3 regions of the Ferdinandcohnia sp. FSL W7-1320 genome follow, and region 1 is predicted to be linked to each of the others. Evidence: riboswitches for the same ligand, from Rfam matches in the RefSeq annotation. Region 1 holds a riboswitch; each other region holds the start of a gene.
What was found. A riboswitch is a leader RNA that binds a small molecule or an ion and turns the genes downstream of it on or off. The one in region 1 is predicted to bind lysine.
Positions count from the first base shown of each region.

Region 1 (11,301 bases):
AAGCTGCATTACGAGCCAATCCCCATTCAGGTCGTATTTCACTCCAATCTTCTGCGATACGATGTGCCTCAGCCTTTGGATTTTTACAATAAGTGCCGATCGTGGGTAATTGTGATAAACATTCTGCATTTGCTTGATGACTTACGTTAGGTAAAACTTCCTCAATGTGATCAAACGATTCCTGTGCTAACCTTGATAATTTGGGGACATAAATCCACTTAAGTTCATTCACAGTTGTATTATGTTCAGCTGCAACGAATACTGTTTCAGCTGGAATTTCAATACCATCCATTAAAAGTGCGTTTCTTACCTCTGGTAAGTTGCACAAATTTGCAAGAACCCTAGCATTGAATGCTCCTGACGCACCACCGCAAGCACCGCAATCAAGCGAGGCTGCATATGGGTTGTTTGTACTTTGACTTCCGTGTCCACAAATCACAATTAATGGTGCAAAGTTTGTTGTCAGCCCCATCATCTTAAGTGTTTGACGGACATAATTGACTTGTTCTTCCTCAGAAAAACCTAATGAAATTTCAGATATATTGTTCCGAGCAGAATGAAGCGTGAGATTTGTTTCTGGTTTCCTTAACCATGAATCTCGAAAATTACGTATGAAATGGCCCGCTTTTCTGGGTAGAAAACTACGGCCTAGCGTTTGTATCATAAGCCAAGGTCCGCTTACCTCAGGTAAAAGCAAACTTGGAACTGTATTCTGTTTCATCTTTTTAAACGTATACGCTACAGATTCTAACGCTCGTTTACGTTGTTGGTATTGCTTTAGTTCATTTGTATCCACTCTTTCTTCTATTCTATGTCTTGCCTTTTGCATCACGGGCAATGAGGAATGAGTATGTTTACAATCAAGCTCCCGAATTTCAATTGGTAATCCGAAGAAACCAGCGACACCAATTGTTTCAAAAGGCCCCGCTTTCTCTAAATAACGTCTAAAGGTTTCAGAACGGACATCTATACAAAATGCAAATTGGGCTAATGCACGATTTGTTACATTGTTCACTTGTTGTTTAGCTAAGATTCTCTGTTTCAATTGATCTGTGTAAGTTTGTTCCCAAGCCTCAAGCCACAATTTTTTTTGAATCTTTTCATTAAACGTGTAGGCAAATGACAAGTATTCTTTTTGTTGTTCAGTAGACATCCCCAACCATTTCTCGATTGTGAGCCCTCCATACTGTACCCAGGCTTTTATAAGTGAATCAAATTGAACTTTTTTCTCAAAGCTATTGTGCAAAGGCAGGTAAGGATTCACCAAAACCCATTCCATAGAAACTCGAACAGCTAAATATTCCATTAAAAGTGATTGTTCTTGTTGAGATTGTTGAGAACGCCAAAGCATCATGCCTGCCCAGCCAGGCAAAGATAGCAAATGACTCTCAAGGTAATCTTGTATCTCTGAACGAGGAATTTTAAAAGCAGATAAAACGACTTCCAACGCCGTCTCTGCATCTTGTGGCCAGTTTCTAAACATTTTGCGTTGGTTTTTACGCAATGAAGGGTCATGCTGTATAAGGCTTTGCCAAGTTCGATAAAATCCATCTTCATGTTTCGGTATTGACCACCCCGCTTGGGAGTCATCCAGATATAACTTACACCATTTAATAACATGATGATCTAGCACTTCCGTTAAATTTCTACCATCCTTGGGCTCTATCTTCATGCTTAAGGGCTGTCTCGGAATACTCTCGTAAAGTTCTATATTTCGTTTTTTTGAATCCTCTATAAAGTTTTTTACCTCTAGTGATGATAAGGGATTTGCAGACATCGCATCCAAATTTAGAGAAAACCGGCAATAACGTTCAGCCTCTTCCCGAGGTATTTTAAGAGAATGTGAGTTTAGCCAGTGCTGCAAACCTATTTCTAAAAAACCTTCATCGATTTCCCCGCGATTTTTAGCCGATAGGATCATAGATGTACTAGGGTATATTTCTACATTTCGGATGTTCTTTAACCAGTTAGCAACATCTTCAAATTTTAAATCTTCCAGTCCCACCCATGGGTGACGAGCTGCAAACGTTGAAATAGGTCCAAGTGGTGCTATTACTCTACTTGCTGAAGAAACTAACGATTTAATATCAATCTCTGTATCAATTTCTTTTAGCTGTTGTATGTTTATTTCTTTTTGTAATGTAGAGGATAACATCACACCAACAACCTCCTTGTGAAAGTGATTATTTTAGATAGCTTGGATGGCTTTCGGTAGACTTCATCTCTCCTTCTCCAAATTTTATAAACCAAAGAAAAAGTACTGCGGAAAAGGAGGATGTAGGATAACGGGAAGCGATCGCGCCCATTACACTACCAAATATTAATAGACAAACGACAATGAACACAATCGGCATAGGCAGTTGAAGACTTTGAAAAACAGGTGTATATAACCATTCTTTAAAAAAACTATGTAAAAGTAAGTAGACAGTTGCTGATCCTCCCAAAAGGAAAAGACCAGCCACTCTATCAATTCTTCCTTTACAATAAACAATTAACTGCATCCAAGAAAATGATAAGGACCATCCTACTATCAAAGCAGTCACAATGTCATAAGGTCCACTAGAGGACATCCTCCAATAAGCAATCCCAGTAAGTAAACCTAATCCATAACCAGCGAAAATCCACAAAATAGACGATCTTTTAGTATGATTAGAAGAGACTTCAATCCGGCGTATTGCCGAACCAGCCTGTAAAAAAAGAGTAGCCTTAAAAATACCATGTAATATGAGGTGGAGAATGGCTGCCGAATAAGCACCTAAAGCACATTGAATAAGCATAAAACCCATTTGCGCAATTGTAGAACCCACCAATTGACGTTTATAATCAACCTGTACCAAACTTATGCCACTACCGATTAAGACAGAAATACTTGAGAGAACAAGTAATAAAATCTGAGCTTTATCCCCATTAAACAACGGTGAGAAACGTGTTAGTATAATTCCGCCTGCATTTACAATCCCAGCATGCATAATTGCAGAAACGGGTGTAGGAGCCACAACAGACTCAATTAACCATTTATGGAATGGCCATTGGGCTGCTGGAATGATTACAGCCAAAACCAATAATAGATTTATTCCTGTTTTTTCCCATGTACCGATATGTGTCAGACTATCATTGGCCAAGATTAGAGTTAGCTTCCAGCTGCCCGTGATTTGAGACAACCAAATGATAGCAAATAGAAGAGCCAGCCAACTACCTGCAAATACCTGAGCAGAGAGTCTTGTTGCTACTCTCGTTACCTTCCACTCCCTCTTTATACTTATAAGAATCGTTAACCCAATAAGAGTAATCCCCCAACAACCGGCCAACAATCGAAGGTCATTACTTAACCAGGAAACAGAAGCCGTACCTGTTATAAGTGTGAAGAATGCAAAGTATTTTCGGTAAGAACGGTCTCCTAGTAAATACCTTACAGAAAAACGTTGGATGACAATCCCTATCGTCAGAACAAAACATGCCATAAGCCAAGCTAATGAATCCAAGTGCAAGGGGCCAACATTGTGATTCATATTGTTCATTAATAGAATCAATAATGACACCAAAGCAGGCAATGAAATGATCCCGATGTGGACCCGCACAAAACCTAGGGGCACCCGTTTAGATAGGAATACGAATCCACTTACCACAGATAAAAAAAGTGCGATAAAAAATAAGGTAAGTAGTATGGATATGCTATTCGAAATCATAAAACTTCCCTCCGTCAAAATGGACCGAACTTAAATAGTAATTAAATAAAAAAACCGAGAACTAGTACCAGTCGTAGTAACCACTGATACTTGTTCTCGGTCTATTTTTAACTGACTAATAAAGTCTTTTAAAAATCTCCCTAAACTAATTTTTTCTCTAAATCATTAAATAACTTAAACACGATAACTCGTTCTCCAGTACGAGTACTTAAATCAGTATGAAAACTTTTTACTTCTTCCCCAGTGATGGTTAAAATAATTTCTTTTAATCCATCCAAACCAGATTCAACTAACCCTGACCGAGTATGTTTGATTGATAGCATGCCATCCTTTGTTTGACAAACAGCATATTCCGCAGGAGTTAATATACCTTGTAAATAAACGATTATCATATCACGGAGAATATCTGTTTTAACGGAAACAGATCCACGCCCCAAAAAATCCTTTTCCCAATGAGTAATCGCTTTGCTAATTTCTGATTCGATGGACCCTTTTGTTTTCTTCAAGTAAATTCCCCCCAAACAAAAAAAACGGTATATTTCCAGACTATTCCCTCTAAGTCTAAAAATATACCGATTTGTCTTATTCTGTACTTCTAAATACAAAAAGATTGCTTCTTCATTCTACCAATTCTACATTAATAAAATGCTAAAGCTCTTTATTATTATTCAGAAGGTAAATAATATCACTCGGTTATTAATCTAAGTAATAATTTAATTGAAAATGATCAACTTGTCAATATTAAATTGACAGAGGATTGATTCTATTTATTTTTAGCTGCTTATACGATTGTACGTTTTAAGAATTCTCTAGTACGAGCTTGTGTCGGATTATTGAAGATGTGCTCTGGACTTCCTTCTTCAGCAATAACACCCTTATCCATAAATACAACTCGATCTGATACTTCTTTTGCAAATTCCATTTCGTGCGTTACGATTAACATCGTAAGACCAGACTCAGCGAGTTCCTTCATGACTTTTAGGACTTCTCCTACCATTTCTGGATCAAGTGCTGATGTTGGCTCATCAAATAACATCACATCTGGTTCCATCGAAAGTGCTCTTGCAATCGCTACACGTTGCTTTTGCCCACCGGATAACTGCTTTGGCTTAGCGTTAATGTATTTATCCATACCAACAACTTTTAAGTATTTCATCGCTACTCTTTCCGCTTCTTCCTTCGTGCGTTTCAATACTTTTATTTGCCCTACTACACAATTGCTTAGGACATTATGATTATTGAAAAGATTAAATTGTTGGAAGACCATTCCTAAATGTCTTCGGTAGGTAGCGACATCATGCTTGTTATCCAAAATATTTTCACCTTGATAGATAATTTGCCCACCGCTAGGTCTTTCTAATAGATTAATACAACGAAGAAGAGTTGATTTACCGGATCCGGAGGAACCGATGATGGAGACAACTTCTCCTTTATTCACCGAGAAATCAATATCCCTTAATACTTCATGAGTGCCAAAGGATTTGCTTAAATGTTGAATATCAATAACCTTTTCCATGTTCTCTCCTCCTTCTTCCTATTGTTGTTGATTAACTTGTATCGGTCGATCGTTCCCAATCATCGTATAATTATCAGAGCCATCTAATTTTCTTTCAAAGTATAATAGAATTCTTGTAACAATGAAGGTCATCACAAAATAAATCATACATGCTACGAAAAACGATTCAAAATATCTAAAGTTATTGCCTGATATCGATTTTGTCACGAAATATAATTCTGTCACTGAAATCACGTTCAGAACGGAGGTATCTTTAATATTAATCACAAATTGATTACCTGTTGCAGGTAGAATATTACGTATAACCTGTGGTAAGACAACGTTCCACATCGTTTGGAAATGATTCATTCCAATTGCATGTGCTGCTTCAAACTGTCCTTTATCAATCGAAACAATCCCACCACGAACATACTCAGCCATATATGCCCCTGTATTGATTGAGACAACAATGATCGCTGCAACAAAAACATTCATATCTATCCCAAATGCTAACGCAGAACCATAATAGATAACCATTGCTTGTACAATCATCGGTGTTCCACGGAAGAATTCAATATAGATGGAGAGGATGGCATTAATGACTTTTAAAAATATTTTGTTCACACCACGTTCGGGCATTGGAATTGTACGGATAACTCCTGCTAGCAATCCAATCATTGCCCCAAAGACCGTCCCGATAAGAGCGATCAAGAGTGTTAAACCCGCACCACGAAGGAACATTGGCCAGTTTTCGATAATTATTTTAATGACCCACTCAAAACTCATTTCTTCTCCTCCTTAGCCCTATATAACCGACTGTATGTTGATATACAGTCGGTTCCCTGTATTTATTATTCTGCTGCTGGTTGATTTTGAATAGCCGAATCCATAATGCTTGTACGTTCTTCTTCTGAGATACCTGATAAAATCTCATTGATTTTTTCTGTTAATTCGCTGCCCTTTTGAAGTCCGACAGCAATTGCTGTATCATCTTCTGAAGTTTCAAATCCATCTTCAAATTCCACCATTACAAAATTTTCATTAGCAGATGAAGCACTAATACCCTCTGGACGTTCTGACACGTAACCATCAATCATTCCTGATTCAAGTGCTACTCTCATTGCTGGGAAGTTGTCCATCGCCGTTTTCTTTTCGACACCTTCAATTTGGTCGATTACTGTATAGTGGAATGTATTTAATTGAGCAGTAATTTTTGCTCCTTTAAAATCTTGGATAGAAGTAGCACCTTCATAAGTGCTGCCTTTTTTCACAACCATAACTAAATTTGAAGTATAGTAATTATCCGAAAAATCGATTGTTTCTTTTCGTTCTGCTGTTGGTGACATACCAGCTATGATTGCATCAATTTTGCCTGATGTTAAAGCTGGTACAAGACCATCCCACTCTGTTTTTACAATCACTAATTCTTTACCTAAACCTTCAGCTACTTTTTTTGCAATTTCCACATCATATCCGCCTGCATACTCTGCAGAACCGTCTATTTTTACTGCACCATTGGAATCATCATTTTGAGTCCAGTTAAACGGTGCATATCCAGCTTCAAGACCTACCTTAAATGTATTATCTTCTGATGAACCAGAATCCGAACTATTACTTGTTCCACACCCTGCTAATAATAGAATGGTAGAAATGATTAAAACGAAAAATATTGTTAATTTGCTTCTCATGCTGTTTCTCCTCCGTATTCTTATAAATTTCGACAAAAAAACGACCTGAGATATACTCAGGTCGCAGTAAATTTGCCCTAAGGTCCTCTCTTTTATCTCAATTGAGATAGCACAACTCAATAAACTGGGGGTTTATTGAGACAGTCCTGCAGCTATTAACTGCAGACCCAGCATGTAATATTGAGGGTATTACAAACTTCGGCGACATTTCCTTCTCCCTAGCATCACTGTTTCCTCAAACTCCACTAAAGACTGTTAAATATCGCGCCTCTACCTCACTAGTAAAAGTGAGGCCTTATTTAATTGTGTTTTTATACTACAATAGTAACTACTAATCAGTCAACTACTAATTATTAGAAAATCCAGTAACTACTGTTTTAACATGGGATATATAAAAAAATAAGCCATCTATATCGTGTTCTTGTTATAAGAAATGGACAAAATATACATTGTAATCACATATAAAAGAGGTTACTATACCGAGAGTATGTACATAATGTTAAAAATACACCAGGAGGTTACATATGCAATATGCTCTTTCAGTTTTAGGTATTTTTGTTGTTTTGTTTTTGGCTTGGTTGGCAAGTTCCAACCGAAAAGAGGTAAAATATAAACCGATTCTCATCATGATTGTCATCCAAATTATTTTATCAATATTACTATTAAATACTAGATTTGGTTTCATTATCATCCAGGGGATTTCTGCTTTTTTTAATAAACTGCTTGAATATGCAGGCGAAGGGATTTCCTTTGTGTTTGGCGGAATGGCGAACGATGGAGAGGCTCCATTCTTTTTAACTGTATTGCTTCCAATCGTATTTATTTCAGTATTAATCGGAATTCTCCAGTATCTGAAAATTTTACCATTCATTATGAATGGGATTGGATGGTTATTAAGTAAAGTAAACGGGATGGGTAGACTTGAATCATATAATGCAGTTGCTTCATTGATGGTCGGGCAATCGGAAGTTTTCATCACACTAAAAAAGCAATTAGGTATGCTATCCAAACAACGGTTGTATACCCTATGTGCTTCCGCGATGTCAACAGTTTCAATGTCCATTGTCGGCGCTTATATGACAATGCTAAAGCCAGAATATGTTGTCACAGCTGTAATGTTAAATTTATTTGGCGGGTTTATTATCGCTTCTATCGTTAATCCGTACGAAGTAAATCCAGATGAGGATATGATCGAAATCCGCGATCAAAAAAAACAATCATTCTTTGAAATGATTGGAGAATATATCCTTGATGGATTCAAGGTTGCAGTTATTGTCGGTGCCATGTTAATTGGTTTTATTGCTTTAATGGCAGCAATCAATCATGTATTTGAACTAGTATTCACCATTTCATTCCAAACGCTATTAGGTTACCTTTTTTCTCCAATTGCTCTTATTATGGGGATTCCTTTATCAGAAGCAGTTAGTGCCGGAGGAATTATGGCGACAAAACTCGTGACAAATGAGTTTGTTGCGATGATGGATTTATCTGGAGGAAATCACCAATTTAGTGAACGGACACTTGGTATTCTGTCTGTATTCCTTGTTTCCTTTGCTAATTTCTCATCAATCGGGATTATTACCGGGGCGGTGAAAAGTCTCAATGAAGAGCAAGGGAATGTCGTTGCTGGTTTTGGTTTGAAACTTTTATATGGTGCCACACTAGTAAGCATACTTTCAGGTATTATTGTTAGTTTCGTTTTATAAATAACAACGTCTAAAAAAGAAAAAAAGGAACCTTCTCAGTTTCAAGTGGGTTCCTTTTTTGGTTTTTCCGATTTCGGTTTTGAAGGTTTCTACTTAGCAAATTTATTCAACTAATGGCTGATTCTGCCGGAAACGTTAACTTATTCTGATTGGCTGGAGACCCTGCTGAATAAGTTAAAAGGTCGGTCCTATTCTCCAAATTCCAAAGTCGTTTTGCTTCAAAATTTCTGATTTTGTCAGTTTTCCTGACGAGACAGATTTAATTTCATCAAAGATAGATTGTCCAACTGTTTGAACAGTCTCTTTACCTTCAATAATTGTTCCAGCATTCAAATCCATATTATCTCTCATACTATTAAACATTGGTGTGTTTGTTGAAATTTTAATAACAGGAGCAATCGGTGAACCCGTTGGCGTACCACGACCAGTTGTAAAGAGAACTACCTGTGCACCTCCCGCAACCATTCCTGTAAGCTGTTCGATGTCCTGCCCTGGAGTATCCATCCAGACAAGTCCCTTTTTAGTTGGAATCTCTGCATAGTCAACCAGTTCTTGAAGCGGACTGGTGCCAGACTTTGTAGCTGCACCAAGTGACTTTTCCTCAAGTGAACTTAACCCTCCAGCGATATTTCCTGGCGTAGGGTTACCAGTGCGGATATCAATCCCCATCATAAGCGCACGACCTTCTGCCTGCTTAATCTTTTCATATACTCGTCTGGAAGTATGGTCATCAACCGCTCGGTTCGCAAGTAAATGTTCGGCACCGATTAATTCTGTCGTTTCTGCAAGGATTGCTGTTCCGCCTGCTTTTACAATTAAATCACTCACATGGCCAACCGCAGGGTTCGCAGATAAGCCAGAACATGCATCCGAACCACCACATTCCGTTCCAATGATCAATTCACTAACATGACAAGGTTCCCTCATAATTGCAGAGGCATCCTGAACCATCTTTGCTGCAACTTTGGCTGCGTTAGCGATCGTTTGCAAGGTGCCTCCATTTTCCTGGATGGAAACAGTCTCAACTGGCTTTCCGCTTTTAGCAATCTCTTCTGCTACACTTCTTGCTTGATGTGTTTCACAGCCTAAACCTAGCACGACTACGCCATACACATTTGGATTAAGGCCAACACCAACATAGGTTCGGAAGGTTTGATCATAATCCACTCCAACCTGTGTACAGCCATGTTGATGAATAAAACTAACAGTCCCATGTACAAGCTGAGTAACTTGGTATGCAGCTTGGGTCGCACAGGTGATAGTTGGAAGAATCAATACATGATTACGAACCCCAACTTTTCCATCCGGACGTCTATACCCCATAAAATATTCTTGATTATTCATTTATATCCCCCCTACCTCGTGTTCCTTCAAGATTGTGTACATGGACATGCTCTCCTACCTCAATATCGCATGAAGCAACACCTATGATTTCACCGTATTTATAAATCTTTTCACCCTTTTTAATAGAATCAACGGCAAATTTGTGCCCAAAGGGAATGGAGTGTACGAGTTGTACATCAATTTTCCTATCACCATACGAAGCAGTAACAAAGATATTAGCCTCTAAATCTACTAAAACGGTCGCAACATTATCTCTCTCATTCATTAATACAGCCGAAAAACTTTGAGACATGACTTAGCCCTCCTATTAATCCTCAGAATCAACATACGGTATAGTTAATGGCCCTAACGGTAGTACCGCTACAGACATGTCTTTCCCATACTTTTCTTTAAGCTGTTCTAACGTTTGTTCAATATTGTGTGTTGGCTTCAGCATTGCCTGTGTCACTTGCTCATCTGTAAGTAGTGAATACACATAAACATCAGCCCACACTTGAATTACGGCCTGCTTTTGCACTTGCCACTGATCAAATGTTTTAAACTCTGGGTCATTGATCATGTCTAGGATTTCTTGTGGAGACTTGGCCATTTTTAAGATATCCCCGTAATTCCCATGGCTTGGAAGCCCATCAGAACATTCTGAAGCGATAATGATCGCTCCCCCTTTTTTCACAATTTTATGAGCAGCACTCATACCTTTTACAGCCTGGTACAGATTCTGATCGAGTGGATAGCCAGAATTTGAGGTTATGACGACATCAAAGCGCTGTTCACATTTCGTCATTGCGTGTTCTTTTGCATACGCACAACCTTTGTCATGGGCGGCAATTAATTCCCCAGCAAACACATTTGTAATCTGCTTATCACGATTCAAAGTGACATTCAGCATAAAATGAGGTTTACACATCATGTTAATTTCCCTTGTCATCTCCTGAAGAGGGTTATTCACCATATTTCCCCATGTTGCTAACGGATCACCAATCATCCGTGCATTATGGAAGGTCATAATCGTTTCAATTCCTGCGATCCCTGGCATGATTCCTTTTGGTCCACCTGAAAAGCCAGCAAAAAAGTGAGGCTCGATAAAACCGGTTACAATTCGAAAATCTGCTTCAACATATTCTTTGTTTAAATAAACGTCACAACCAAATTTACTATGCCCTACTTTGACAAGTGTTTCCTTATCATGACAACGATTATTAATAATCCGAACGTTATCAACAACCCATTGCCCTAGCATTTGAACGAACTCTTCTTCCGTTTGATCACGATGCGTTCCCGTTCCATTAATAATCACAAAGTTTTCAAGCGGAACATGGTTTAATTCCTTAATTAAAGCCGGAACAAGTTTTTCATTAGGCGTTGGCCGTGTAATGTCACTA
Region 1 covers NZ_JBBPAM010000001.1:744,539-755,839, reverse strand. Annotated here, with positions in the region: gene NST91_RS03675 (DUF2309 domain-containing protein) at 1-2,158, opposite strand, end outside; gene NST91_RS03670 (NADH dehydrogenase subunit 5) at 2,184-3,686, opposite strand; gene NST91_RS03665 (Na-translocating system protein MpsC family protein) at 3,827-4,192, opposite strand; gene NST91_RS03660 (amino acid ABC transporter ATP-binding protein) at 4,468-5,202, opposite strand; gene NST91_RS03655 (amino acid ABC transporter permease) at 5,221-5,967, opposite strand; gene NST91_RS03650 (transporter substrate-binding domain-containing protein) at 6,033-6,869, opposite strand; lysine riboswitch at 6,969-7,150, opposite strand; gene NST91_RS03645 (NupC/NupG family nucleoside CNT transporter) at 7,394-8,575, shown strand; gene NST91_RS03640 (UxaA family hydrolase) at 8,750-9,919, opposite strand; gene NST91_RS03635 (UxaA family hydrolase) at 9,912-10,211, opposite strand; gene larA (nickel-dependent lactate racemase) at 10,227-11,301, opposite strand, start outside.

Region 2 (11,301 bases), 540 kb from region 1:
GGTGCAAGCGTACATTATGTTGAAGGATGTACTGCTCCTGTTTATACAACAAACTCACTACACAGTGCTGTTGTTGAAATCATCATTAAAAAAGATGCGTACTGCCGTTATACAACTATTCAAAACTGGGCTAACAACGTGTATAACCTAGTTACAAAACGTGCAGTTTGTGATGCGAATGCAACAATGGAATGGATCGATGGTAACATTGGTTCAAAATTAACAATGAAATATCCAGCTGTTATCCTTCGTGGTGAAGGAGCGCGTGGTATGACTCTTTCCATTGCAATTGCTGGTAAAGGTCAACACCAGGATGCGGGTGCGAAAATGACTCACCTTGCTCCAAATACGTCTTCTACTATCGTATCGAAGTCTATTGCTAAACACGGTGGTAAAGTAACATACCGTGGTATTGTACACTTCGGACGTAGAGCACATGGAGCACGTTCTAATATCGAATGTGATACGTTAATCATGGATAATCAGTCGACATCTGATACAATTCCATATAATGAAATTTTAAATGACAATATTTCATTAGAGCATGAAGCTAAGGTATCTAAAGTATCTGAAGAACAACTATTCTATCTAATGAGCCGTGGTATTTCTGAGCAAGAAGCTACTGAAATGATCGTAATGGGCTTTATCGAGCCATTTACTAAAGAGCTTCCAATGGAATATGCTGTTGAAATGAACCGCTTAATCAAATTCGAAATGGAAGGTTCTATCGGTTAATAAGAAAACTTGCAATAACTCGTTTGAGATACTCTCAAGCGAGTTATTTTTGTACATAATCGTAATAGGAGGTGACTCCATGATTTATATTGGTGTAACTGGCTGGGGTGACCACGATAGTCTATATACAGCAGGAACTACACCCAGTGATAAACTAAAAGAATATGCTGGTCACTTTCCAATTGTCGAGGTGGATGCGTCTTTCTATGCCATTCAGCCTAAACGTAATGTGGAAAAATGGCTGAGAGACACACCTGAATCTTTTCAATTCATTGTTAAAGCTTATCAGGGGATGACAGGTCATCAACGTGGAGAAATTCCATTTGAATCAAAGGAAGACATGTTTGATGCTTTTCGTTTGTCACTGGAACCTTATCAACAAGCAAATAAGCTTGCCATGGTTTTATTTCAATTTCCTCCATGGTATGATTGTAATCGAGAAAATGTAGACTACTTAAGGTGGTGCAAGCAACAGATGGGAGAAATTTCCTGTAGCGCTTGAATTCCGCCATCAATCATGGTTTTCACCACAACTAAAAAAACAAACATTACAATTTATGGAACAGGAAGGCTGGATTCATAGTATTTGCGATGAGCCACAGGCAGGCCAAGGGTCAATTCCGACAGTCCTCCATCCAACCGATAAACTAAAAACGCTCGTACGTTTCCATGGCAGAAATGTTCATGGCTGGACAAAGCCAAAACAAGGCAATTGGCGTGATGTGCGTTATTTATATAAGTATAATAAAGAAGAGCTAGAAGAATGGATCCACCATGTGCAGAAACTTAATCAATCAAGTGAGACCATCTACGTATTGTTTAATAACAATTCAGGTGGGGATGCGGCAGACAATGCTAAACAATTTATTGATATGCTCGGAATCGAATATAGAGGTTTAGCGCCGAGGCAATTAGACTTTTTTAGCTAGTAAAAACTATACTAAATTTAAATTGAAATACAAAAGTGAAGTACCTAAAGAAGAAGTCCATAGCATTTTAAACAGGCAAAAAGGAGGTGTAGGGATTGATTGAAACCGTACATATTTATCATACAAACGATCTCCATAGCCATTTTGACCGATGGCCTAAAATCACAAAATATATCACAGAAATGAGAAAACTTCATCAGGCTAACAATGAGGAAATGCTCTTAATTGATATTGGTGACCATATTGATCGCTTTCATCCAATTTCAGAAGCATCCCATGGCAAATTGAATGTGCAGCTCTTAAACCAACTTCAATACGATTATGCTACTATCGGTAACAACGAAGGAATTACGATGTCTTATGAACATCTGGATTCTTTATATGAAGAGGCAGAATTTAAGGTCTTGCTTGCAAATCTATTCGACCGAAATGGGAAGTTACCTAACTGGGCAGATCCTTACCATATTCATGTCTTGCCAAGTGGATTTAGGATAGGAATCATCGGTTTAACGGTTCATTATATGGGGCTATATAAGCTGCTCGGCTGGAACGTCAAAGATCCTTTTGTTATCCTACAAGAAACAATCAATGAATTAAAAGACAAAACAGATATGATGCTTCTGATGTCCCATTTAGGAATCAATGAGGATGAGCAAATTGCAAGAGATTTCCCAGATGTTGATGTGCTACTTGGTGGGCACACACATCATCTTTTAGAAAATGGAAAGAGAATCAATAACACACTTCTATGCTGTGCGCAAAAATACGGGAATTATATTGGACATGTTACTCTTAAAATTGATACTGAGCACAAAAAGCTCATTGAAAGTGCTGCAAGTGTAATCCCTACGAAATCACTGTCAGAAAGTAAGGAAACAACTGAAATCCTTTCAGAGTACATGGCAAAAAGTATACACACCTTACAAAATGATGTTATTGCAGAAATTGACCAACCACTTCTAAGTGATTGGTTTGCGGAAAACTCATTTTCCAAGCTTTTAGCTGAGGTCCTTCGCGAATGGTGTGCAGGAGACATATCGATGGTGAACTCAGGGCTATTGCTTGACTCGCTTCCACCAGGAAAGGTAACAAGAGAAGACTTGCATCGAATTTGCCCACATCCTATTAATCCATGTAAGGTCTGGGTTAAGGGCGATGAACTGAAGGAAATTATTTTACAAGCAAACACAAAGGAAATGGAAAACCTCCATATTAAGGGTCTAGGATTCCGTGGAAAGGTAATGGGCAAAATGGTATATGACGGCGTAGAGCTTTACACTACAAAGCTTTCGGATGGATTAGATCACATTACCGATATTAAAATCAATGGGGAGGACCTCGATCCTGACAAAACGTATTCAATTGCTACCATTGATATGTTCACATTCGGTTCACTCTTTCCTGTCATACGGGATGCAAAGGATAAAAAATACTATATGCCAGAATTCTTACGAGATCTTTTAGCTGAAAAATTAAAAAACAATTAGCAAAACGTACTAAAGATACTTAGTCAAAAGGATTAGAGAAAGATAGGTCTATGACTAGTACTATTTCAAACACAAATCACTTTCCCGTTACATAAATTAGTTAGGGAAAGGAGTGTGCTAGGAATGGTCTCAATGACACCAATCGTAATTGATAATCATCAATTTACAGCCATTACCGTTAACCTGCCTAAGACAAATTTTATGGCAGTCACGAATGAAAATGGCTATATTATGTGCGGAGCTCTCGATGTTGCATTATTAAACGAAAAACTTAAAGAACGAGGCATTATTGCTGGTAGGGCAGTTGGTGTTCGTACAATCGAGCAATTACTGGAAGCCCCTCTTGAATCAATTACAATTGAAGCCGAAAACCGAGGCATTACAGTAGGCATGAAAGGCAGAGACGCCCTACTAAAAATGATCTAAAATTAACCTGAGAAGGTATACCATATAAAAGAACGTGGCATCACTTGAACATTGTCGAACAAAATAGTTATCGTACATCCCTCCTTACTTGCATACACATAGCTTGTAAGGGGGGATTTTCGTTTGGGAAAGTATAGAGCTCGTCTACAACCAAGAAGGAAAGGGCCCTTGCCTTTCCGTTACGTCTTCTTATTAACATTCGTATTTTTTATTCTCTCAACTGTTATTGGTTTATTCATTATTAACAAAGCGATAGAGCCCGCACTCATGGCATATGCTGAAAATGAAACGAAGAAGGTTGCTGCCACAGTTATTAAAAACGCTATTAACCAACAATTAAACGAGGAAGAATTGGTCCAAGAGGATTTAAGTATTGTGCAAACAGATGAAAATGGGAAAGTGATTAGTTACAATACTCAGGTCGTCAATAAAATGGCGACAAAGACACTCGGAAATATTGAGCGGTACTTAAAGTATGTAAATGAAGGTGAAATTAATAAACTTGAATATCCTGATTTAGAAATTGAAACGGATGATGCCAGTGGACAAACGGGCTTTGTTTTTAAAGTACCCCTTGGGGAAGCAACCAATAATGCCCTCTTAGGAAACTTAGGTCCACAAATACCAATTCGTTTTCATATGATTGGATTTGGAGAAACTACGCCACAAGGAAGAATTGATGAGTGGGGGATTAATAATGGGTGGTTTCAATATAATGTTCTTGCGACAGTGACGATGCAGGTTATTTTACCTTTCTCAACAGGAGAGGTTGAAATTGAAACAATTATCCCTGTAATCAATCAAAACATTTTACATGATGTTCCAGACTTCTATAATAATGGTGGGGATTCATCTCCTTCGATAGAGATACCGACAAATTAGTAAAAAATACTATACTAGAATAGTTGAATCTAAGTGAAAAATCAGATATACTAGCGATGGAATTAATAAAAATGAATACACCACCTTATCTGATCGATGAGGTAGAGGTGCAGAAAATAAGAGTAAACTATGTGAGGATGACAACGTAGATCATAGTTGAAAGGATTTTTTGCCGAAGCAAAAATAAACACGTCAATGTTATTTTTGTTGGGGTTGCCTTGAAAAAGGGTAACACTGTCATTATAGAAATGATCTATAATGGAGGGCTACTGATCGTGATGGAGGATAACATAACATTACAGAGAGTAATGATAGTTATTTTCTATCATACTCTCTTTTTGTCTTCTAAAGAGTATCTTCTTTCACCACGCCCTCCAAAATAACACTTGGAGGAATCACATATCATGTCTGGAACAATATATTCAATTATCCCACCGATCATTGCGCTTCTCATGGTTGTTTTAACAAGAAGGGTTTTACTATCACTTGGAGTCGGCATTGTTTCGGCTGCATTCATATTACATGGAAATGTACTAACGAATGAAGGAGTCGGAGCTTGGCTACAAGACGTTTTACTCACTATCTGGAATAGCATTAAAGGAGTCTTCGTTTCAGAAGGCGAACTTAATACATGGAATGTATATATCATATTGTTTTTATTCTTATTAGGAGTTATTACTGCCTTTATCTCCATCTCTGGCGGTAGCCGTGCTTTTGGTGAATGGGCGCAAACAAAAGTAAGAACGAGAACGGGTGCACAGCTTTTAGCAGCTGTTTTAGGTGTTATTATTTTTATTGATGATTATTTTAATGCCTTGGCTGTTGGACAAGTAAGTAGACCAATTACAGACCGAAATAAAGTTTCACGTGCAAAGCTAGCCTATATTATTGATTCAACATCCGCACCAATTTGTGTTGTCTCACCAATTTCTAGCTGGGGTGCTTATATTATTGCAATCTTGGCACCTATCTTAGTAACACATGGTGTATCGGAGTTTTCTCCGTTATCTGCATTTATTCGAATGATTCCGTTAAACCTTTATGTACTCGTTTCGATTTTAATGGTAATAGCTGTAGCCATTTTTAATATTAATTTTGGTAGTATGAAAACCCATGAAAATCGTGCATTAACAACAGGGGAAGTAACAGACCCTGAAAAACCGGTATTAGGGGAATTAAAACAGGAATTACCTCAAAGTGAGAAAGGTACTGTTGGTGATTTGGTTTGGCCGATTATTGCATTAGTCGTCGGTACGGTTGGTTCCTTATTATGGACAGGCTATAGAGCTTCTGAAGGTAATATAACCATTTTTACAATTTTTGAAAATACGGATGTAACAGGATCTCTATTATCTGGTGGAATCCTAGGTATTCTTGTAACACTTATTTTATTCTTTGTTCAGGTTTATGCAAAAAAAGCTTTAAACATTGGACTTCTTCCTAAGGGAATTGTTGAAGGGATAAAATCAATGCTCCCAGCTGTATACATTTTACTATTTGCTTGGGTAATTGTTGACTTGATTGGACAAATTGAAACAGGTAAATATCTAGCGAGCCTCGTAGAAAGGTCTAATTTAAATATTGCATTTTTACCGGTCATATTATTTGTTGTAGCCGGCTTTATGGCATTTGCGACAGGGACGTCTTGGGGAACTTTTGGAATGATGCTTCCGATTGCAGGAGACATTGTAGCGGCATCAGATATTAATTTACTACTTCCTGCCTTAGCTGCTGTCCTAGCGGGTTCCGTGTTTGGTGATCATTGTTCACCAATATCAGATACAACTATTCTGTCCTCCACTGGAGCTGGAAGCCATCATATTGATCATGTAATGACACAGTTACCATATGCCATCACTTCCGCCGTTATCGCTATAATCGGATATATAGTACTAGGTCTTACAGGCAATACCTTATTAGGAGTGCTTACTACTTTACTGTTATTTGTTATTTTTGTTTTCACTATGAAAAACAGACAAAACGCATAGAATTACTATTCAAATGGTAACAATCAAACTTAACTAGTATATAAGAGACAAAGGGAATTAGAACCTTTGTCTCTTTTTTTTTTAAAAGTATATTTCATTTTAAAATAACTTTTGACATAGAGATAAAGACTGGCTATACTAATAAATAGATTATAGAAAATAATCTGAAAATAGAAAAATTTCCAACTTCAGTCTAGTGCTAAAGGGCTAATACGGTAACGGGCTAAAGTGGAAAAGGGGAGGTTTGTTTTATGGATAATCGTCCACAGTGGGGGACGCGGGCAGGCTTCGTAATGGCTGCAATCGGTTCTGCGGTTGGTTTAGGTAATATATGGAGATTTCCATATGTTGCTTACGAAAATGGAGGAGGCGCATTCTTTCTACCATACCTATTTGCGATTTTAACAGCTGGTATACCAATCCTAATTCTCGAATTTACAATCGGACAAAAGTTTAGAGGATCAGCACCTTTGTCATTTTTCCGTTTAAATAAAAAGTTAGAATGGCTTGGGTGGTGGCAGGTATTAATTTCTTTCGTTATCGCCACCTATTATGCAGTTATTATCGCATGGGCAATTTCGTATACATTCTTTTCATTTAATAAAGCGTGGGGAGAAGATACAGGAGGATTCTTATTCTCTAAGTACTTACATTTAGCTGAAACTCCAGGAGAAGTTGGAGCGCCAGTACTTGGGGTTTTTGGGCCTTTAGTCGTTGTTTGGGCTATTACACTATTTATCCTATTTAAAGGCGTGAAAAAGGGGATTGAAAAAGCGAATAAGATTTTCATTCCTACACTATTAGTTATTTTTACGATTATCGTTATTCGTGCAGTAACACTTGAAGGAGCAAGCACGGGTCTAAATTCATTCTTCCAACCTAACTGGGATAAAATTATGTCTGGAGAGGTTTGGGTAGCGGCATACGGGCACATTTTCTTTAGTTTATCAATTGGTTTTGCAATTATGATTACTTATGCAAGTTATTTACCTAAAAAGTCCGATGTAGTAAACAATGCATTTATTACCGGTTTTGCAAACTCAGGTTTTGAACTATTAGCAGGTATCGGGGTATTCGCGGCATTAGGCTTTATGGCAGCACAAGCGAATGTACCTGTAGAAGAAGTAGCTAGTGCAGGTGTTGGTCTAGCATTTGCGGTCTTCCCGCAAATTATTAACCAAATGCCATTTGGCGAATTTTTCGGAGCGCTTTTCTTCTTGTCATTAGTATTTGCCGGATTAACGTCATTAATTTCGATTTGTGAAGTGTTCATTGCTGCAGTTCAAGACAAATTTAATCTTACACGTAACAAGGCAGTCATATATGGTGCAGGGTTAGCATCACTTATTTCAATCCTATATTCTACAAATGGAGGCTTATACTTCCTAGATGTAGTTGACTACTTCATTAACCAATTTGGTATTGCTGTTGCCGGTTTAGTTGAAGTAATACTTATTGCTTGGGTATTCAAGCAAATGAATCCATTACAAGCACATGCAAATGCGATTTCCGATATTCGTGCAGGTGGTTGGTGGAAGATTTGTTTAGGCGTAATTACACCAGTCGTTTTAGGATATATGATGTTTGACTTATTCAAGCAAAATATCCTTCAACAATTTGACAATGCAACTGGAAACTATGAAGGGTATGCAACTTCATTTATACTCTTCCCAGGTGTTTTCATTGCAGCAGGAGTCATTATATTAGGGATTGTGTTTTCACTTAAAAAGTGGGGAAGTGCAGCTTTAAATGACAACTACTCTTCTGGTAGTGACAAGGAGGTAGGACTATGACCGGTGGAGCAATTGCGATGATGATCATTGGGATGGTTATCTTATGGGGAGGATTAGTAGCAAGTATTGCACATGCTGCTAAAAAGGCTAAACAAGCGAAACAAGGTTAAAGAAATAATTATAAAAAGAGGGTCAAAATAGAACGGAGAAAGGCTGTGGTGAAAAATTTCCACAGCCTTTAATCATTTACGTTTTCTGGCTTGTCTTTCTGATCTTTCCCAAGCCCTTAGATGCGGATATGGATCAAAGGACCATTCTGTATACCCGTTGTCTTTGTACATTCCGTAGTGAAGATGTGGAGGGAACTTTCCGGCAGTTCCTGGTGGTCCATAGCCAGAACTTCCAACAGAGCCAATCACTGTACCAGGTTCAACAACTTGCCCGATTGCTATATCCTTCGCAAATCCATTTAAGTGAGCAAAGTAATGGTACGTATTATTAACATCGCGGATACCGATACGCCATCCACCAAAACGGTTCCAACCTTTCATTTCGATGACCCCATATGAGGTTGCCCTTACCGGTGTTCCGTAGCTTGCAAAGATGTCAGTGCCTTCATGCATTCTACGACCTCCCCAGCCACGCGCATCTCCCCAAGTATTTTTATAGCTGTGATTATAGCCAAGAGGAACCGGAAAGGCGTGTTTATCTAAATCAAGTGTGCCATATGTTGAATAGATTTTAGCAATTCCCGTAATCAGTGAAACCGATTTGTCCCGTTTGTAATAATCCCATAAACCGATTCTGATATTATCAGGATCAGTCCCGTACGCTAAAATTTGCTCTGAAATCGTAAGTAGGATATCCTCATCATTCGTTTGATCTGCAACTCCATCCCCGTTACCATCAAGACCTATTCCTCCAAAAAGTTGAATACTATAAGGGTTCGAATCATTTGGATTTGGGTTTAAAGCCCCCGCCCAAGTCTCTGGTTTAATATAAATTCCAATTAACCCGGTTTCTTTCGGAATATCTTTTCGGGAACGACGGATGCTTCTTTCATACTGGTCAATAGCCGCATAATAGTACCAAGGAATCTGTGTTACTGTTTCCATCTTTGTATAGAGGTTCATTCGTTCCTGAAAAACTTTTTGTTGATCCTCATTTGCACTTGCATCCAAAGGCATACACATTAAAAGTAAGCAAATAACAACAACTATACCAAGTTTTCTGTTCACGCACGCAAATCTCCTTTCACTAAAATAACACAAGGAAGTATTGTTTTAAAAAGGCATCTATAGGCATTTAATAAGTCGAATTTGTCTAATTTGAATTAAATAAAAATGTCTCTTCCTTGTTAGTTTGTTAAATCATCTCATTTTCATAATCACTAATTGTTGGAAGCTAAAAAATACAAATAAATCGAATACTTGGATTCTTAAAGTAGTTAGGAGTATAATAGGGATAGCCTTTGCAATGGAGTGATGAAGTATGTCAAAAAAACAAGAATATCTTCGAAAGCCGGAATGGCTAAAAATAAAACTGAATACGAATGAAAGCTACACTGGCTTAAAGAAAATGATGAGAGAGAAGCAATTACATACCGTTTGTGAGGAAGCTAAATGTCCTAATATTCACGAATGTTGGGCTGTAAGAAAAACAGCTACTTTTATGATTCTTGGGGACACTTGTACTCGCGCTTGCCGCTTTTGCGCGGTTAAGACAGGCCTTCCAAATGAATTGGATTGGGCAGAACCAGAGCGGGTAGCTGATTCTGTCGCAATGATGGGATTAAAGCATGTTGTTATTACAACAGTTGCTCGTGACGATTTGAAGGACGGTGGAGCTGCGGTATTTGCAGAAACAGTACGTGCAATTCGTAGAAAGAATCCATTTACCTCAATTGAAGTGCTACCATCAGATATGGGTGGAGTGCACGAAAATCTAAAAATCCTAATGGATGCAAAGCCCGACATTATGAACCATAATATTGAAACGGTTCGCCGTTTATCTGACCGTGTTCGTGCACGTGCAAAATATGAACGTTCACTTGAATTTTTACGTCGTGCAAAAGAAATGAATGCAGAAATTCCAACAAAATCAAGTATCATGATCGGCCTTGGCGAAACGAAGGAAGAAATCATTGAAACAATGGACGACCTTCGAGCAAACAATGTAGATATCATTACAATTGGTCAATATTTACAACCAACGAAAAAGCATTTGAAAGTTGAAAAATACTATCATCCAGATGAATTTGCAGAATTAAAAGAGATTGCATTAAGTAAAGGTTTCAGTCATTGTGAAGCCGGTCCTCTTGTACGTTCTTCTTACCATGCGGATGAGCAAGTAAATGCAGCAAAATCAAATCAACAAGTTAAACAAGCATAAAAAAAGGGGGAAATCCCCTTTTTTTTAATGCGTTCCTTTTTGCAATAATTCTCTTCCATCATCTCTCTTTTGGTCCTCATTCCCTTTATTATCAGTTGTGCGATCTATTTCAGGATTGAATTCAATTCCACCTTTATTGTTGATACTAGGGTTACTAAGGAAGTCTTGGTTCTCTCTCGCCCTACGTTCATACTCAGGGTTGAGGCCACCTTCCATTTCCCCATTTTCATTTTCACCATCACTGACTTTATATCCTTGTGGCGATTTAATCATTTGTTGAATGGTAGATGTAATAATTTGATCGACATTTCGGCTGTCTGAATCAAGTCTTCCGAATCGCTCAATTTGATTCATCATGTCAGGGTTATCAGAAACGTATACATGGAAATACCTCGGAACAACTGACATTGCGGAACGTTTTACCTGGTCTGCTGTTAACATACGGTCTTTAGAATCCGTATCATATGCGACAAGGACCTCTTCATCAGTTACTAGCGTACCAACATCTTTGACGTTCGGAATAGTTGTACAGATTTTACTGATTAAATCTGCAACTTTTTCCCTGTTCATGGTTGGCAAATTACTGTATACATTTGCACCGCCAGGGACTGGATTTTTTTGGTGACGAACATAGCCAAAGTTCGTCATTTCTTTACCATTGTTTTTGACGCCATTCGCATTGTAAAGCTCATTTTGGTCAGTTCGATATATTGTATTTCCGCTTTCATGG
Region 2 covers NZ_JBBPAM010000001.1:1,280,618-1,291,918, forward strand. Annotated here, with positions in the region: gene sufB (Fe-S cluster assembly protein SufB) at 1-735, shown strand, start outside; partial or broken gene NST91_RS06435 (DUF72 domain-containing protein) at 815-1,664, shown strand; gene NST91_RS06440 (bifunctional metallophosphatase/5'-nucleotidase) at 1,760-3,151, shown strand; gene NST91_RS06445 (DUF1805 domain-containing protein) at 3,275-3,577, shown strand; gene yunB (sporulation protein YunB) at 3,701-4,459, shown strand; lysine riboswitch at 4,554-4,736, shown strand; gene NST91_RS06455 (Na+/H+ antiporter NhaC family protein) at 4,864-6,447, shown strand; gene NST91_RS06460 (sodium-dependent transporter) at 6,699-8,240, shown strand; gene NST91_RS06465 (methionine/alanine import family NSS transporter small subunit) at 8,237-8,350, shown strand; gene NST91_RS06470 (peptidoglycan DD-metalloendopeptidase family protein) at 8,423-9,373, opposite strand; gene lipA (lipoyl synthase) at 9,672-10,571, shown strand; partial or broken gene NST91_RS06480 (YhcN/YlaJ family sporulation lipoprotein) at 10,743-11,301, opposite strand, start outside.
Region 2: it holds a riboswitch for lysine, as region 1 does, so the genes downstream of both, NST91_RS06455 (Na+/H+ antiporter NhaC family protein) here and NST91_RS03650 (transporter substrate-binding domain-containing protein) in region 1, are expected to answer to the same signal.

Region 3 (11,301 bases), 820 kb from region 1:
TTTAAGAAAATGTTCAACATTACCAGATAAGGTTTGTTTATATTATCATATCGGTCAATGTCTAGCCCCTTGTGTCAATGATGTTACCGATGAAACCAATAAAAAAATGGTAGACGATATTATCCGCTTTTTAAATGGTGGATATAAAGAAATCAAAGGCGAGTTGACTGAAAAAATGTTAAAGGCCTCTGAAGAACTCGATTTTGAGAGAGCAAAAGAATACCGTGACCAAATCTCAAATATTGAAACGACAATGGAAAAGCAAAAGATGACAATGACAGACTTTATTGATCGTGATGTATTTGGTTATTCCTATGATAAGGGGTGGATGTGTGTTCAAGTCTTTTTTATCCGTCAAGGAAAATTAATAGAGCGGGATGTTTCTTTATTTCCTTTTTATAACGAGCCTGAACAAGACTTCTTAACCTACCTTGGTCAATTTTATTTAAAAGATAATCATTTTAAACCAAAGGAAGTGTTGCTTCCTAGTTCGATAGACCGTCACATTGTTGAGCAATTATTAGAAGTAGCTGTTCAACAGCCTAGTAGAGGGAAGAAAAAACAATTAATTGACCTAGCTACTAAAAATGCAAAAATTGCGCTAAAGGAAAAATTCGCTTTAATTGAACGAGATGAAGAACGTACAATTAAGGCTGTTGAAAATTTAGGACAGAAGTTAGGGATTTATACACCTCATCGAATCGAAGCATTTGATAATTCAAATATTCAAGGAACAGATCCTGTTTCTGCCATGATTGTGTTTACTGATGGAAAACCTGACAAAAAAGAATATCGAAAGTACAAAATTAAGTCAGTTCAAGGTCCGGATGATTATGAATCGATGAGGGAGGTTGTTCGGAGGAGATATAGCCGTGCATTAAAAGAGAACCTTCCATTGCCAGATTTAATCATTATTGACGGAGGTAAAGGTCATCTTGCTGCAGTAAGGGATATTCTTGAAAATGAATTAGGTTTAGAAATTCCACTAGCAGGACTTGCAAAGGATGATAAACACAGAACGTCCGAGCTCTTAATTGGAGACCCACCTGAGATTGTAGAACTACCTAGAAATAGTCAGGAATTTTATCTTCTACAACGAATTCAAGATGAGGTTCACCGTTTTGCGATTACCTTCCATCGTCAAATCCGTGGAAAAAACGCATTTCAATCTGTGCTCGACGATATTCCTGGAGTTGGGGAAAAACGTAAAAAAGCACTATTAAAGCACTTTGGTTCTATCAAGAAGTTGAGAGAAGCAAGTGTTGAGGATATCCTAAAAGCTAATATTCCTAGACCAACAGCTGAAGCAATTTACGAAAAATTAAAAGAATAGTCGTTGCTATTATAAAAATAGTCTGATATAATGCTTAATAATATAATATTACACTTCAATACGTTGAAGTGAAGATAGAGGTGCGATCTTTATCAGTATGCAATTGGAGGGGTATGAGCCCTAATGATCATTGCAAAAAGGAAAGTTCGCCGAAGTGTAAAAAGGCTCATACTTTTTTATGCTGGTCTTATGTTTAAGAGACATAGGATTGTCAAGATGGATGAATCTTGGAGGGCTATCTCACGAAGTGACACGTAGTACGTTTACGTATATCACAGCAATGAGAATCTCTCATTGCTGTTTTTTATTATTCTAAGAGAGGGTTGAGGGCATGGGGATCATCGTTCAAAAGTTTGGAGGCACCTCTGTTGGGTCACCAGATAGAATTAAAAATGTTGCAAGTCGAGTTATTCAAGAGGTGCAAGCGGGAAATCAAGTTGTCGTTGTTGTTTCGGCAATGGGGAAGACAACCGATCAGCTAGTAAGCTTAGCTAATGAAATTACAAGCGCGCCAAGTAAGCGCGAGATGGATATGTTGTTAAGTACAGGTGAACAAGTAACAATTGCATTATTATCTATGGCTTTACAAGAAAAAGGGTATGAATCCGTTTCGTATACAGGCTGGCAGGCTGGTATTGAAACAGAGGCAATACATAGCAATGCCCGAATTGAAAACATTGAGGTATCAAGAGTATATAAAAGCTTAAAAGAAGGAAAAATCGTTGTCGTTGCTGGATTCCAAGGAGTCAGCAGTTCAGGCGACATTACTACTCTTGGTCGTGGAGGTTCCGATACAACTGCTGTCGCACTTGCAGCGGCGTTAAAGGCGGATAAATGTGACATCTACACAGATGTAACAGGTGTATACACAACTGATCCTCGCGTAGTTCCAACTGCACGAAAACTTCATTCCATTTCTTATGATGAAATGCTGGAGCTTGCAAATCTTGGTGCTGGAGTACTTCACCCACGTGCAGTGGAATTTGCGAAAAACTTCGAATTGCCGCTTGAAGTTCGTTCAAGCTTAGAGCTAGAAAATGGAACCATTATTGAGGAGGAAGTTTCAATGGAAAAGAATCTTGTTGTTAGGGGAATTGCTTTTGAAGACCAAATTACAAGGGTAACAGTATCAGGTTTACCAAATGAATTGCATACACTATCAACTATATTTGGCACACTAGCAAAAAATGGTTTAAATGTAGATATCATTATTCAAAATATGACAGATCATAATCATACAAATATTTCATTCTCTGTAAAAACACCTGATTTACGTGACACACTTGCTGTTTTAGAAAATAACAAGGATTTATTGAAATATGAAAGTATCGAACATGAGGATGGATTAGCAAAGGTTTCAATTGTAGGTTCTGGAATGGTTTCAAACCCAGGTGTAGCCGCTGATATGTTCCAAGTGCTTGCAAATGAAAATATTGAAGTGAAAATGGTAAGTACATCTGAAATTAAAGTATCTACAGTTCTTGAACAAGGCAATATGGTTCGAGCAGTTGAATCTTTGCATGACTCATTTAATTTAGCTGCTGTTGAAGAAGAAAGAGCGAAAGTAAAACTATAATTTTAGTTAAATGGGTGGTTCAAAGGAATTTGGACACCCTTTTTTTTAAATAGAAGGCTCTTTTCTAAAAAAGATTATTGCTTTCTGATAATAAAGGCAAAACTAGTTGATTAGAGCGTAAGGTGGGGACTCCTTGAAAATGTATTCACAATTTCTTCGTGCGTGGGTTATTTCAAAGAAGCAAATTCAATGTCCAGCGGGAAAAGCGTGAGACTTGAGACCCCGCAGGAGCGGTAGCGACGTGTCCAGTTTCAGCGGCTAGAAACTGAGAAATTTCAACTCCTCCCTCAGAGGCAAAATACGCCTCTTTGTCGGAGTCTCCGACGCACAGGACGTGGCGCTTTAGTCGGCCAATTTTCTCGTTTCTGTGCAAGCCGCCTCCACATTTCGTTGAGGAGGCTCAAGCCACGCCCGCGAAAAGCGTCCACCTGAAGCGGAAGTCAACGATATAAAAACAACAAAGTTTGCGAAAACAGCCTAATAAAAAATCTGCACGAAATGTGCAGGCTTTTATTCTTCGGTGATGTCTTTTGGGTCCCATTTTACCGTGAATATTATTTTTTGTGCTCTTCTTTTTTGTTGTTCAAAGCTTTCGGTGATTCGATTTTTCTGTTGTTGAATTTGTTGGGCAAGAAAGCCAGATTCAAGCTGGAATGTACAAATATCTTTCCGTTTAAAGCGAGTAGTTACGATCGAACCCTCCAAATGAAATTCAATGGAGTTTTTATCCAAACGTTCTACCTTAAGGTCTCCCCATCCAGCATCGTGAAAGAATGAAATGATTTCTTCCGTCGTAGGTAAGGGGAATTTTCGGGCAAGATTTTTTCCAGCCCAATATAATATCTGTGGCGTTTCTTTCCCGAGAATATCAGGAATTAAAATTTCTCGTAATAGTTCGTACCCAAATACGGGAACAGACTGTTCACTTGTATTTACATTTTGTTCATTGATGTTAACGTTCTTCACTGCATTCCCCTCTTTCTCCATTCTTTATTATATAACATGAGGGTATAAGAAAAACATGAATTTTTTTGTTTCTTTTTGTCAGGGAGAATTGATTTTTATTTCGTATGACTACAATCATATGTGTACAATTATTATTATTTTTATGAATAAATTGTGGACTTGTTTCCTTGACGCTCTTGCTTTATGGGAGTAAAATGAATTTGTTACATTATACTGATAAAAGAAAATCAGTTGCAGTATTTGTCTATTTATCTACAATAAATAAATTTGTAGATTCCTGCAAAGGTTTTCAGTTGTCAGTTTTTATATCGTCCTTTTACATAATTATACAGGATGAAACATTATAACGGAGTGCCATGTGGGCACGTTTAATTACTAAGGGGGGTTAAAGTATGGCTGGTAATCGTGAATTTTTAAATCGCAGACTTCATTCATTATTAGGTGTAATTCCTGTAGGTTTATTTTTAGTGATGCATTTAGTTGTGAATAATTTTGCGACAAGAGGAGAAGAGGTTTATAACGGTGCTACTCACTTTATGGAAAGTCTTCCGTTTAAACTTTTCTTAGAAATTTTTGTTATTTATTTACCATTATTATTTCATGCAATTTACGGTCTCTATATTGCCTTTACAGCAAAAAACAATGTGAGCAATTATAGCTTTTTCCGTAACTGGATGTTCGCACTACAACGTGTGTCCGGTATAATTACTCTAATTTTTGTTGCATGGCATGTATGGGAAACAAGAATTGCCGCAGCTCTTGGTGCGGAAGTTAATTTTAATATGATGGAGAATATCTTGAGTTCACCTTGGATGATTACATTCTACCTAGTTGGGATAATCTCTACCATCTTCCACTTTGCTAATGGTCTTTGGTCATTTGCAGTAAGTTGGGGATTAACGGTAACTCCTCGTTCTCAAAAAATTGCAACATATGTAACAATGATTATTTTTATAGCGTTAACATACGTAGGTGTGTCTACAATCCTTGCATTCGTTTAATTTTTCAAAGAAAATTTTCAAGTAAGCTCGATAAAATCGGGCGCAAATATGTCAATGCGTAATTGATCTTTTAAAATTTGACCGTTCACTAGTATGACATTTGAACGATCTCTTTATTGGGGAGTGAGTAACTTTGAGTAAAGGAAAAGTTATCGTAGTTGGTGGTGGACTAGCTGGGTTAATGGCTACCATCAAGGCTGCTGAAGAAGGAACACAAGTTGATTTATTTTCACTCGTACCTGTAAAACGATCTCACTCTGTTTGTGCACAAGGTGGGATAAACGGTGCAGTTAATACAAAAGGTGAAGGGGATTCTCCGTGGATCCACTTTGATGATACAGTATATGGTGGAGACTTCTTAGCTAACCAAAAGCCAGTTAAGGCGATGTGTGAAGCAGCACCTGGAATTATTCACTTAATGGACCGTATGGGTGTTATGTTTAACCGTACACCAGAAGGTTTACTTGATTTCCGTCGTTTCGGGGGAACTCAACACCATCGTACTGCATTCGCTGGTGCAACAACTGGTCAACAATTGCTTTATGCATTAGATGAGCAAGTTCGACGTCACGAAGTAGCAGGATTAGTTACAAAATACGAAGGTTGGGAATTCTTAGGAATTATCCAAGATGACGAAGGAATTTGTCGTGGTGTCGTAGCGCAAAATCTTCAATCAATGGAAATTAAATCATTCCCTGCTGATGCTGTTATTATGGCATCTGGAGGCCCTGGAATTATTTTTGGTAAAACTACAAACTCAGTTATCAACACTGGATCTGCTGCATCAATCGTGTACCAACAAGGTGCATATTATGCGAACGGTGAATTTATCCAAATCCACCCAACAGCAATTCCTGGAGACGACAAACTTCGTCTAATGAGTGAATCCGCTCGTGGTGAAGGTGGACGAGTATGGACATATAAAGATGGAAAGCCTTGGTACTTCTTAGAAGAGAAATATCCTGCATACGGAAACTTAGTTCCTCGTGATATTGCAACACGTGAAATTTTCCATGTATGTGTAGATATGAAACTAGGTATCAATGGTGAAAACATGGTTTATCTAGATCTTTCTCATAAAGATCCAAAAGAACTTGATATTAAATTAGGTGGAATTATTGAGATCTATGAAAAATTCATGGGTGATGATCCACGTAAAGTTCCAATGAAAATCTTCCCTGCAGTTCACTACTCAATGGGTGGATTATGGGTTGATGATCATCAACAAACGAATATCCCTGGATTATTTGCTGCAGGAGAGTGTGATTTTTCACAGCACGGAGCAAACCGCTTAGGTGCTAACTCCCTATTATCAGCTATTTACGGTGGTATGGTTGCTGGTCCAAACGCAGTTAATTACATCAAGGGACTTAAAAAAGGTACAGATTCCATTTCTTCAACTGTTTTCGATAACCATGTAAAACAAGAGCAAGAAAAATGGGATAACATCATGTCAATGGATGGTACTGAAAATGCATACATCCTTCACAAAGAACTTGGTGAGTGGATGACAGATAACGTAACAGTTGTTCGTTACAATGACAAGCTATTAAAGACTGATGAAAAGATTCAAGAGCTTATGGAACGTTACAAAAACATCAACATCAATGACACATCTAAATGGAGCAACCAAGGTGCTACATTTACTCGTCAATTACAAAATATGCTACAACTAGCACGTGTAATTACAATTGGTGCATATAACCGTAACGAGAGCCGTGGAGCACACTATAAACCTGATTTCCCTGATCGTAATGATGAGGACTTCTTAAAAACTACGATGGCTAAATTTACTGGGAAGGATACTGCGCCTGCATTCCATTATGAAGACGTAGATACTTCATTAATCGCACCTCGTAAACGTGACTATACTAAGAATAAGGAGGCAAAGTAAGATGAGTGAAAAAACAGTTGAATTTCATGTAACTCGTCAGGATACTCCAGATTCTGAACCATATGTAATTAAATTCAAGGTTCCTTACCGTAAAAATATGAACGTAATTTCTGCATTAATGGAATTCCGTCGTAATCCGGTAGATATAAATGGAAATCAAGTTGCTCCAATTACTTGGGATATGAACTGTTTGGAAGAGGTTTGTGGTGCATGTTCAATGGTTATCAACGGTAAACCTCGCCAATCATGTTCAGCACTTATTGACCAGCTTGAACAACCAATTAAACTTGAACCAATGAAGACATTCCCTATCGTTCGTGACCTACAAATTGACCGTAGTAGAATGTTTGATTCATTGAAAAAAGTAAAAGCTTGGATTCCAATCGATGGAACATACGACTTGGGCCCTGGACCTCGTATGCCAGAGAAAAAGCGTCAATGGGCATATGAATTATCAAAATGCATGACATGTGGTGTTTGTCTTGAAGCATGTCCAAATGTTAACAGCAAATCTGATTTCATTGGTCCAGCACCATTATCACAAGTACGTTTATTCAACGCACATCCAACTGGTGAAATGAATAAAGCTGAACGTTTAGAAACAATTATGGGAGATGGAGGCCTTGCAAACTGCGGTAACTCACAAAACTGTGTACAGTCTTGTCCAAAAGGTATTCCACTCACTACTTCAATTGCAGCACTAAACAGAGATACATCTATCCAAGCATTCAGAAATATGTTTGGTAGTGACCAAGTCTAATAGAAATATTGAAAGCACTCCCTCATGTCATATGGAGGGGTGCTTTTTTTACGAAGAGTTTTTAGAAGTATACCTCTTAATCAGGCATAAAATTTCCCCATTAGAATAACGCACCACTTAACTGCAATTTGAATAATCTTTTGTAAGGGAGCTATTGGAATGAAGCATATTACGTATATCGATGAATTTGAGTCTTGGGAGAATACATTTGAATTTTTTCAACCAATTCAGGTACGCTTTTCCGAAACAGATATGTTTGGACATTTAAACAACACAGTCCCCTTTGCTTACTTTGAGGAAGCAAGAATTCAATATTTTAACCATGTAGGGTTTATGCAAAGGTGGACTGACAAATCCAGCGACACAATCCCGGTAGTTGCAAACCAACAATGTGATTATTTGAAACAAGTCTATTTCGGAGAACAGCTTAAACTTTATGTAAAAATAAATCAATTAGGCAATTCCTCAATGGATATCCATTATATGGCTAAAGATAAGGAAGGAGCCGTTTGTTTTGTCGGCAGAAGTACGCTTGTTCAAATGTCAAAGCAAACGGGAAAAGGAGAGCCTTGGTCTGAAGAGATGAAACAAATGTTAAATCCAATTAACCTATAATATATGAGTCAAATTAATCAAAAATACCAATACATCTAAAAATAGACGCAAAAAAGTCTACATATCGGCCTTTTAACAGTCACAGCAACACTCTCCTTCTCATATTATATGGTGACTAAATATATACCCATCCAGTAGTTCAGCTCGAACCTTAGCAAGGAGGGTTACAATACTTGAAGGAGAAAGAGTTTCAACCAAAACCGCTACTAACAAAAAGAGAGAGAGAAGTTTTTGAATTACTAGTTCAAGACAAAACAACGAAAGATATCGCAAGTGAACTATTCATAAGCGAAAAAACAGTTCGTAACCACATATCGAATGCGATGCAGAAGCTGGGAGTAAAGGGGCGTTCTCAAGCAGTTGTAGAGCTCCTTCGTATGGGAGAACTTGAACTTTAAGTATGACCGGCTACCCTTTACTCTTGTAAGGTAGCCGGTTACTTATTTAGTGCATTTTACATATTTCCTAAATAACTTCAACTTGCTTTTTACGCGAAAAAAGTAGAAAATAAGAATAATATAGATTTTTTTCTTAAGCGATACGTCTTTACATTTTGCATACAATGAAGCAACTGTAATAGAAGAAAAATCGGTTGGATTTTACCACTAACATTTTACTAGGAGAGGATGTAATGACTGTTAAGGAGAGCAATGAAACAAAAGACTACCAAGTAATCGCAGATATCGAAAAATCACTTCGTTTTATCTCGGGCTTACTTAAACAAAAGGGCCGAGAAATCCTAAGTAACTTTACAATTACAACACCCCAATTTATAGCTCTTCAATGGTTACTTGAACTTGGAGACATGACAATTGGTGAATTATCAAATAAAATGTACTTAGCATGCAGCACGACGACAGATCTTGTAGATCGCATGGAAAAAAATTCGCTAGTAATGCGCGTAAAAGATCCAAAAGATCGTCGTGTCGTTCGAATTCATTTACTTGAAGAAGGTGAACGTATTATCGAAGAGGTAATCAAGAAAAGACAAGATTACCTACATGAAATCATGGAAAACTTCTCTGCTGAAGAAGTTACCCAACTCGAAAAGAGTCTTAGAAAATTACATCAAGAAATGCGAGTAGAATGAGGCGAATCTTTTGAACAGACCAATCGGAGTTATCGATTCAGGGGTTGGCGGTTTAACCGTTGCTCGGGAAATAATTAGACAATTACCAAATGAAGAAATTATATATTTAGGTGATAATGCCAGGTGTCCATATGGACCAAGACCTATAGACGAAGTTCGTCAGTTTACATGGGAGCTGACGAACTATTTATTGTCACATAAAATTAAAATGCTTGTCATAGCATGCAATACGGCGACTGCGCTCGTGTTGGATGAAATTCAAGCTGAACTTTCAATTCCAGTAATCGGTGTCGTTTACCCAGGAGCAAGAACCGCCCTAAAGGTTACAAAAAATAATTATGTAGGAGTTATCGGCACTGTCAACACGATCGAAAGTGGTGCCTATGTTGACGCTCTAAAATCAATCAACAATCAAATCAATGTCGAAAGTCTCGCGTGCCCACGATTTGTTCCAATCGTCGAAGCAGGAGAATTCGCTGGTCCCCATGCCGAACAAATTGTGGCCGAATCCCTAGAGGTCTTAAGGGGGAAAGAAATCGACACCTTGATTCTTGGTTGTACCCATTATCCATTACTTCATAAAACCATTCAGAACTATTTGGGAAATGGAATCAAACTAATTGATTCAGGCGCAGAGACAGCCCGTGAAGTGAGTACCGTGCTATTCTATAGTGGACTACTGAACAAAAAAACGTCAAAAAATGGCCACCTGTTCCTCACAACAGGGGAAAAAGAAATCTTCCAACAAATCGCCAGCAACTGGTTTGAAGAACCAGTGTATAATGTGAAATCGGTGAAATTGTAGGAGTAGAGAAAAAAGTCCCGGATGGGGCTTTTTTTGTTTCATAAAAATAAGGAGATGTACTGGATTTTATTTTAATGTGAAGATATTGAAGGTAGTTTCGGGAACAAAAAATATTAGAGGTTAATCATACCCTCTGGCAGAGGTCATCGTCCAAGTGAGGGTACGCAAAGAGGATAATCGTACCCTCAGGCAAAGGTTCGCGACCGAGTGAGGGTACGCAAAGAGGATAATCGTACCCTCACGCAAAGATCATCGTCCAAGTGAGGGTAAGCAAAGAGGATAATCGTACCCTCAGACAAAGGTCATCGTCCAAGTGGGGGGAAGCAAAGAGGTTAATCATACCCTCACGCAAAGGTCATCGGATTAAGTCCATATAATTGTGTAAAAAGAAAAAGAGTCAAATCAATTCCATTTGGCCACAATGTTATCAGCGACGAAAACATTAGGAGGAATTAATTTTGACTCAACTTCAGTTTACCCTAAATTTGGACAATTTAAAAGATGCTGTTATGAACTCTAATATCGAAGCGGTTACTAAAGCTTCCATAGTCTTAGTACTGAATGAAATAATGGAAAAAGAACGTGATGAACACTTACAAGCAAAAGCTTATGAACGAACAGTTACTCGTCGAGATTACCGAAATGGTTATTATGAACGTGATTTACTATTATCTAACGGACGAATTACTTTGCGTGTTCCTCGTACACGTGAAGGTGACTTTTCTCCATCTATATTTGAAAAGTATGAACGAAGCGACCAAGCTTTTGTTCTTTCTATGTTAGAGATGGTTATTAATGGGGTATCTACTGGAAATGTTACGAAGGTTGTAAAGCAACTCTGTGGAGAAAATGTATCGAAATCCTTTGTGTCATCACTTACAAAGAAACTTGAACCAATCGTTAATCAATGGGCAAATCGACCATTAAACGTCATGTACTATCCGTATATTTTTGCAGATGCCATGTACATAAAGGTTCGTGAACATCACCGTGTTGTTTCAAAAGCAGTTTATATTGCTACTGCTATTAATGAAAAAGATCAAAGAGAAGTTATTGGTCTAAAAGTAGATCATGTAGAAAGTTTTGATGCTTGGCAAAGCTTTTTCAAGGATTTAAAGTCACGCGGGTTACAATCACCTAAGCTAGTTATATCAGATGCTCATGAAGGGTTAAAAAAGGCTATACAACGTGAATTTATTGGAACCTCATGGCAAAGATGTACTGTACATTTCAAGCGTAATATAATAGGTGATCTTCCAAA
Region 3 covers NZ_JBBPAM010000001.1:1,566,980-1,578,280, forward strand. Annotated here, with positions in the region: gene uvrC (excinuclease ABC subunit UvrC) at 1-1,333, shown strand, start outside; lysine riboswitch at 1,401-1,579, shown strand; gene NST91_RS07895 (aspartate kinase) at 1,665-2,909, shown strand; gene NST91_RS07900 (YslB family protein) at 3,420-3,875, opposite strand; gene NST91_RS07905 (succinate dehydrogenase cytochrome b558 subunit) at 4,268-4,876, shown strand; gene sdhA (succinate dehydrogenase flavoprotein subunit) at 5,010-6,770, shown strand; gene sdhB (succinate dehydrogenase iron-sulfur subunit) at 6,772-7,530, shown strand; gene NST91_RS07920 (acyl-CoA thioesterase) at 7,690-8,145, shown strand; gene gerE (spore germination transcription factor GerE) at 8,319-8,543, shown strand; gene NST91_RS07930 (MarR family transcriptional regulator) at 8,777-9,235, shown strand; gene racE (glutamate racemase) at 9,246-10,040, shown strand; gene NST91_RS07940 (IS256 family transposase) at 10,499-11,301, shown strand, end outside.
Region 3: it holds a riboswitch for lysine, as region 1 does, so the genes downstream of both, NST91_RS07895 (aspartate kinase) here and NST91_RS03650 (transporter substrate-binding domain-containing protein) in region 1, are expected to answer to the same signal.